One region of the Aequoribacter sp. genome, then DNA from elsewhere that is predicted to be linked to it. Evidence: predicted binding sites of a transcription regulator. Region 1 holds the regulator's gene; the other holds the start of a gene.
What was found. Region 1 encodes FNR, which switches genes on or off when oxygen is low (the NO sensors DNR and NnrR bind a similar motif). Its sites were predicted from a motif close to TTGATNNNNATCAA; they were not measured.

Region 1 (3,362 bases):
ACAGCATTCGTGTGTAAGGGACGTAGACGTCCAAAACTAAACCACGGCTGTTCGAAGCTAAGATCGGGCCAGACGAGCTGCGCCGCAATAATGACGCCGACGAGCATGCCGACAATACCCCACACAACCGTCATGACGGCAAACTGCCGCACAACGTTATAGTTGTAGACGGGGTGCTCAAGTTGTTCGTTTAATTCACTCATGATTTTCTTCCGTAGTCTTGGGCACTGTTAAGCTGAATGATCGGTAAATTCTGGAGCAAAGCCGTACTCCCACGCGATGATGGTGACCACTAAAATTCCAACAAAAATTACCAGTGCAATCGCGATAATGGCACTAGAGAACAAAAAACCACGCTCTTCCGGTATGTTCATAACGATCGGAATGCCGAGGTACAGTAAATACGTTGACCATGACAGCGCGACCACACCGATAAGTAGGTCTAACCACAACAAAGGATGAAAACCGACTAAGCCGGTAACGAACAGTGGTGTGCAGGTGAGGCCAGCAATCACGATGCCGCGAGTGAGTGTGGAATTGGCACCATATGTCGCGGACATCCAGTGGATGAAGTAGCCGATGATAGCAACTGAGCCAACCATGACGAAGTAGAACAGAAACGCAATCTCGGTGGCGCTTGCCTCCGTTAGTCGAATGGCGTCGCCGGATGAGCCCACTGTCCAGCCCACGTGGCTAGTGCCGTAAAACCACGCGACAGCGGGTAATATCGCCATAATAACCGGGAAAAGAGCCAAGGCATTAAAACTTGACCCCTGAAGCTGGGCGACGCGGCGCCAGGCCGTGTGCGGCTGTACCAGCAGGGCTAAGCCATGTTGAATCATGTGTGTTCTCCTTTATGAGTTTGCGCCCCAACACGCAGTGGGTATTTTATAGTGTCCCCAAATCATTACTTTGACTTGAGTCAATTTGCTATTACCCGTGCCGCGATCAGGATGCTTCTTGGTGGTGAACCTTAGTGTGGGCGATTTCGGTTAATGCATCGAAGTCCAAGATGGAGACTTCTTTATTGTCGACCTGCAGTATCGACTTTTTTTGCAACCGACCGATGACTCGGCTGACGGTTTCAATGGTGAGTCCTAAGTAGTTTCCGATATCGACCCGAGACATCGGCAAGCGGAATCGATTCGCGCTGAGCTGTCGACGGGCGTTGCGTGAGGAGATGCTGAGTAGCAGTGCAGCAATACGTTCGTCGGCTGAATTTTTGCTAAGCAGGGTGATGAGCTGCTGGTCTTCAGTGATTTCGCGGCTCATTAATTGAAAGAAGTGGCGCTGCAGATTGGGAATTTTAGCGCTCAGCTCGCCAAGCGAGTCAAAGGGGATTTCACAGACGGCAGAGGTTTCCAGGGCTTTCGCTGTAGAGGCGTGGACATTGCGACTAATACCATCCATTCCCAACAGCTCACCTGGAAAATAGAACCCGGTGACCTGCTCGCGGCCATCGTCGGTCGTCGCGAAGGCTTTAATACTGCCGGAGCGGACAGCGTAAATTGAATTGAAAGCGTCGCCCTCGTGGAACAAATACGCATTTTTCTGAATAGGTTTACTGCGCTGCACGATGGCATCTAAGGCATCGATATCTTTGCCTTCCAACGCAAGAGGCAGGCAAAGCGTGTTCAGTCGGCAATTGCTACAATTTGTCTTGAAGTCGTGGTGGCAAGTCGTGTCAGTCGCCAAGTGTATTTTTGTGTCCATAAGAAACGCACCCCCCAATGGTGTCGTTTATTGTCCCTACAACAGTGTATTAGTTTAATCTAATATTAAGCCTCTAGTCTTCCCCTGTGACAATTTGTCATACCGTCTTCGAATATTTTATATCTACGGGCGTTTGCTCGAGCCAAGCGTCAAATACCATACAAATATTGCGTAAAAAATGACGGCCAAGGGTTGTCAAACGGTAGCCAGAGTTCGTTTTGTTTATTAACCCATCCGTGATGAACTCTTGCAAGTCTTCAATTTCTTTTTTCAGATAGCTTTGGGCTTGATAACCGTGCCGATGACAGATTTCCGAGAGCGAAAATTCAAGTTTACAGCAGATATCCATGATGATGTCTCGGCGCAAGAGGTCATCTTGTGTAAGCCGCAGCCCTCGGCTGATGGGCGACTCGTTAGCTTGAGTCTTACCTAGATAGTCATCGAGGTTGCGAGCGTTCTGCACGATCATATCGCCGATCTGCGAAATGGCAGAGTGGCCAATGCCCATCATATCTTCGGCACTTTTGAGCGAATAACCCTGAAAGTTACGCTGCAGACGCCCCTCGCGTTGCGCCACCGATAGCTCATCTGTCGTTTTGACGTAGTGATCCAGACCTATCAGGACATACCCTGAATCCGCCAGCGTTGTATCGATCAGTCGCTGTAGTCGCAGTCGCTGAGTGGCTGAGGGTAGTGTCAGCCGATCGATAGCACGTTGGGAGGTGAATCTATTGGGTAAGTGAGCATAGTTATAGCAAGCAATCCGATCGGGTTCGAGTTGAATGACCTGAGCGAGGGTTTTACTGAAGCTCTTTTCACTTTGATGAGGTAGCCCATAGATCAGGTCAAAAGACAATGACTTGAATCCGTGCTCGCGGATGCTATGAGTCAGATCAGCGACCATTTCGTAAGGCTGCACGCGGTTAATGGCTGTCTGGACGAGGGGGTCGAAATCTTGGATCCCCAAGCTCAAGCGATTGAATCCGAGTCCTCGCAGCAGGGCTATTGTTTGTTTGCTCACAGTCCTTGGATCAATTTCGATGGAATATTCCCGATCCGATGCGTCGGTTAGTTGGTAGTTTCGAGCGATGAGGTGCATTAATTGGGTCAGCTCGGCATCGCTTAGATAGGTTGGAGTGCCACCACCCCAGTGTAGCTGGCTTACGAGGCGCTGGTTTAAGCCCCAATCTCGATAGCGAGTAAGTTCTTTATCGAGGGCGTTCAGATACTCTTGTCCTGCGCCGGGTGTTCGTGTGACCACTTTATTGCAGGCGCAGTAGTAGCAAATAGAGCGACAAAATGGGACATGAACGTACAGCGACAAGGGTAGATCGCGCTGATCGGCTTGTGCGCAACGTGCCTCAAATTGTTTGATCGCGAATGCCTCACTCAGGTGGGGAGCGGTGGGGTAAGATGTGTAGCGCGGCCCCGGCCTCTGGTATTTCGGTGCCAGACGCTCGATGTCAGCCTGGAGATGGGTGGCATTCTGGGACATGTGAAGCCCGCTTCCGTTGCACAAAGAAGCTGGTAGCTTATCGCAGTGTCGTCTTCGGTCGCTTGACTTGGGTCAAATCGCGCTCAATGCTTCAATGTATCAAGTTCGCGAGTGATCTGACTTAGGGGTTTGATGGCGGACCGCAATGTCTCTT
Region 2 (3,362 bases), on a different contig from region 1:
CCGCCGAGAGTTACCTAGTGACTGGGGTTAAACGCGATATCGCTTTGGTGTCACAGGTGCCGACTGATGCACAGCATGAGGTGACAGCTCTCGATATTTCGTTTGATAAAAACCGTGATGACGTGGAGCGGTTGCTTGCGGCTGGTTCGCATGTGTTTTACTGCGACCATCATTATGCGGGTGATATTCCAGAGCACGAAAACTTAACAACGGTGATTAATCCGGCACCTGAGGTTTGCACTGCATTGCTGATTAATGGCGTCCTGAAGGGGGCCTACGCCGATTGGGCTGTAGTAGGTGCGTTCGGTGATAATCTTCACAAAAGCGCCAAAGCTCTGGGCAAGACGCTGACCCTGAGTCGTGATGCTTTAGACCTGTACGAGCGTTTGGGGCTGTATCTTAACTACAATGGCTACGGGCCAAGCCTAGAGGATTTGTACTATCACCCGGCAGAGTTGTATCGAGCGGTTGTACAGTGTGACTCCCCAATGGCGTTCGTTAATGAACAGACATCAGTGTTCGATACACTAGCCGAGGGTTATGAGTCGGATATGTCCCAAGCGGCCGCACTCGTGCCTGAAATTGCTACCGAGGATTATGCTATTTATCGCTTGCCCAACGCGGCGTGGGCTCGCCGAGTTAGTGGGGTGTTTAGCAATAGCTTAGTCGAAGATAACCCCGATCGAGCGCATGCGATATTGACGGACTTAGGCGACGACCATTCCTTAGTCAGTGTGCGCGCGCCGCTTAACCGGCGCGAAGGTGCGGATACTTTAGTCCGTCAGTTTCCAACAGGCGGTGGTCGGGCGGCAGCGGCAGGCATCAATCGTCTGGCTGAAGCGGATGTGCCTCGATTCATTGAGGCGCTTGCCAAAAACTACAGGCGTTAAAACTCGTATGAATACATCAGCGCAACTTCTAGGAATTGCCCGTCGAGCCCGGCCCAAAGCTTTGATGGAGCCGCTGCGCCACGGCGTGCTCAGTAGTGAGCACGGTTTGTCTGGAGATTGCCGTGGAAAGCCGGGAAAGCGTCAAGTAACGGTCTTGAATAAGGTACAGTGGCAGCAAGCTTGCGCAGCGATAGGGCGAGATCTTGAGTGGACCACGCGTCGCGCCAACCTCTTAGTCGATAGCATTACTTTCGGACCACAAGATGTGGGCAGGGTGCTGGCGGTTGGGAAGGCTCGCCTGCAAGTATCGTATGAATGCGACCCTTGTCACCGCATGGATGCAGTAGCCGAGGGCTTGCGAACAGCACTCGAGTCAGACTGGCGCGGGGGCATCTGCTGCCGGGTCGAACAGGGCGCCATCATTCGTGTGGGCGACCCTGTATATTGGCTCGATAGATCGGGATAGTTCGTCACTTTCGAGCGTCGGGCTTGAGTAAACTAAAAATGCCACGTACCTCGCCCAGCTCATAGCCTTGTGCGCGATCCTCGGGGTAAAAGGCTGTTAATGCGTCTAAGGTGTCGTCATCCAAATGTTTGCCATGGCAAGTTAGGCAGAGTCCCTCGGTTAACTGTGCCTTGGCGTAACGAAATCCTTCGGCGGTTTGTTCGGAGGACTCTAAGTTCTGTGTCTCACCCGCAAGAATGGCAGCTTTGAATGCATCGATCTGAGTTTGCTCCCACGTATCGGGATGAGCTGTGGGGTTACGGTTTTTATCGCTGGCGCGTCGAATAACCCAGCCGCTTTCTAAGCTTAGGCTCTGGGCGATAGCCGGCGCTACTTCAGCGCATACGCTAATGGCATGCGCCGGGCCTCCAGATTGCAGTGCTTGCTTGAGCTGAGGCTTTAATTGGCCCGCAAAGCGAGCCACTAACTGCCTCGCCTCCTGTGTTGGTTCTGTCTCTGCTTTTCCCTGCTCAGCGGATACCTGCAGGGGGGAGAGGCTAAAAACGGAAATCGCAAATGCCGCGTGCGCGAGCGTTAACCTTGGCATAAATAGACCCTTGTGAGCGTGTTTGTGTCATCATAACGTGAGCATGGTAAGAGATCTCTGACGCAGGTCAACCGACTCGTTGACATATAGCGATGCAAAGAGCTTGAAAATCCGAACAATAAATACAAGAAGGTAAGTCGATGTCTGTTTCTTTAAGTGATTCTTTAGTTCTCCCTTGCGGTGTAACCTTGCCCAATAGGATTTGTAAGGCGGCGATGACAGAGGGTTTAGCTGCGCCTGATGGTTGTGCGACGCAAGCGCTCGAAAATCTATACGGCATATGGTCTGACGGTGGCGCTGGGCTGCTGTTGTCCGGCAATGTCATTATCGATCGCGATCATCTGGAGCGTCCTGGCAATGTCATTGTCGATCGTCAAATGTCCGATGAAAAGCGCGAAGCTTTGGCGTCATGGGCAAAGGCGGCCACCCGAAATGGCAATCAGTTTTGGGCGCAGATCAGTCATGCGGGTCGTCAAACACAGAAGGTTGTGAATGCTCATCCTAAAGCACCGTCGGCGGTAAAACTGGGCTTGCCCGGGGGCCAATTTGGTGAGCCCGATGCCTTAACAGAAGCCGAAATTAACGAAATCGTAAATGGTTTTGCACACTGCGCGGCGACACTTAAAGACGCGGGCTTTACCGGGGTACAACTTCACGCCGCACACGGCTACCTGCTATCACAATTTTTAAGCCCTAGAAGTAATCAGCGCGATGACCAATACGGTGGCTCGCTCGAGAATCGGGCTCGATTACTGCTTGAGATCTATCATGCAGTACGCGCGATTGTGGGTGCCGACTTCCCTGTTGCAGTTAAGTTAAACAGTGCGGATTTTCAAAAAGGAGGCTTCGATTTTAACGAGAGCCTGCAAGTCGCTACCTGGTTGCAAGAGGCGGGAATTGATTTGATTGAGGTGTCGGGTGGTACCTATGAACAGCCCAAACTGCTGGATTTAGAAGGTGTCGAACCGGTCGAGGAGCAAGCGGTAGCAGCCTCTACCTTGGCTCGAGAAGCTTATTTTGTGGATTTTACCAAAGCGATGCGCGAGACACTAAGTGTGCCTCTGATGGTGACCGGTGGTCTGCGTCGACGCGATGCTATGGAAGAAGCACTGAATGAAGGTGGCGCTGATGTGATTGGTATTGGTCGGCCAATGTGTGTGATGACTGACGCGCCTAAACGCCTGCTGGCCGGCGAGCCAGAATTGCCGCGCTATGAAAAGCAGCTGTCATTGTTGCCGTCTTGGCTCGGCTTTTTGAATCACCTGAAACTGTTTCGAACCATCGGTGCTTTCGCAACCCAGTATTGGTATTACGAGCAGATTGCTTTAATTGGTGAACAAGGACAGGCGGCGAATGACTTGTCGGTGATGAAGGCGACCAAGACGCAGACCGCACGCGCGAAAACTTGGTTGGCAGCCAG

Region 2: ACTF5Z_RS03990 (Tll0287-like domain-containing protein) is a predicted target of FNR. The motif match lies at 2,000-2,013, and genes of this name have one in related genera.

The regions. Positions count from the first base shown of each region.
Region 1 covers NZ_CBFHWH010000001.1:52,928-56,289, reverse strand. Annotated here, with positions in the region: gene ccoN (cytochrome-c oxidase, cbb3-type subunit I) at 1-203, opposite strand, end outside; gene ACTF5Z_RS00255 (Yip1 family protein) at 231-842, opposite strand; gene fnr (fumarate/nitrate reduction transcriptional regulator Fnr) at 949-1,713, opposite strand; gene hemN (oxygen-independent coproporphyrinogen III oxidase) at 1,811-3,208, opposite strand; gene ACTF5Z_RS00240 (DUF1631 family protein) at 3,292-3,362, opposite strand, start outside.
Region 2 covers NZ_CBFHWH010000013.1:32,201-35,562, forward strand. Annotated here, with positions in the region: gene ACTF5Z_RS03980 (DHH family phosphoesterase) at 1-890, shown strand, start outside; gene ACTF5Z_RS03985 (MOSC domain-containing protein) at 898-1,356, shown strand; gene ACTF5Z_RS03990 (Tll0287-like domain-containing protein) at 1,361-1,942, opposite strand; gene ACTF5Z_RS03995 (NADH:flavin oxidoreductase/NADH oxidase family protein) at 2,083-3,362, shown strand, end outside.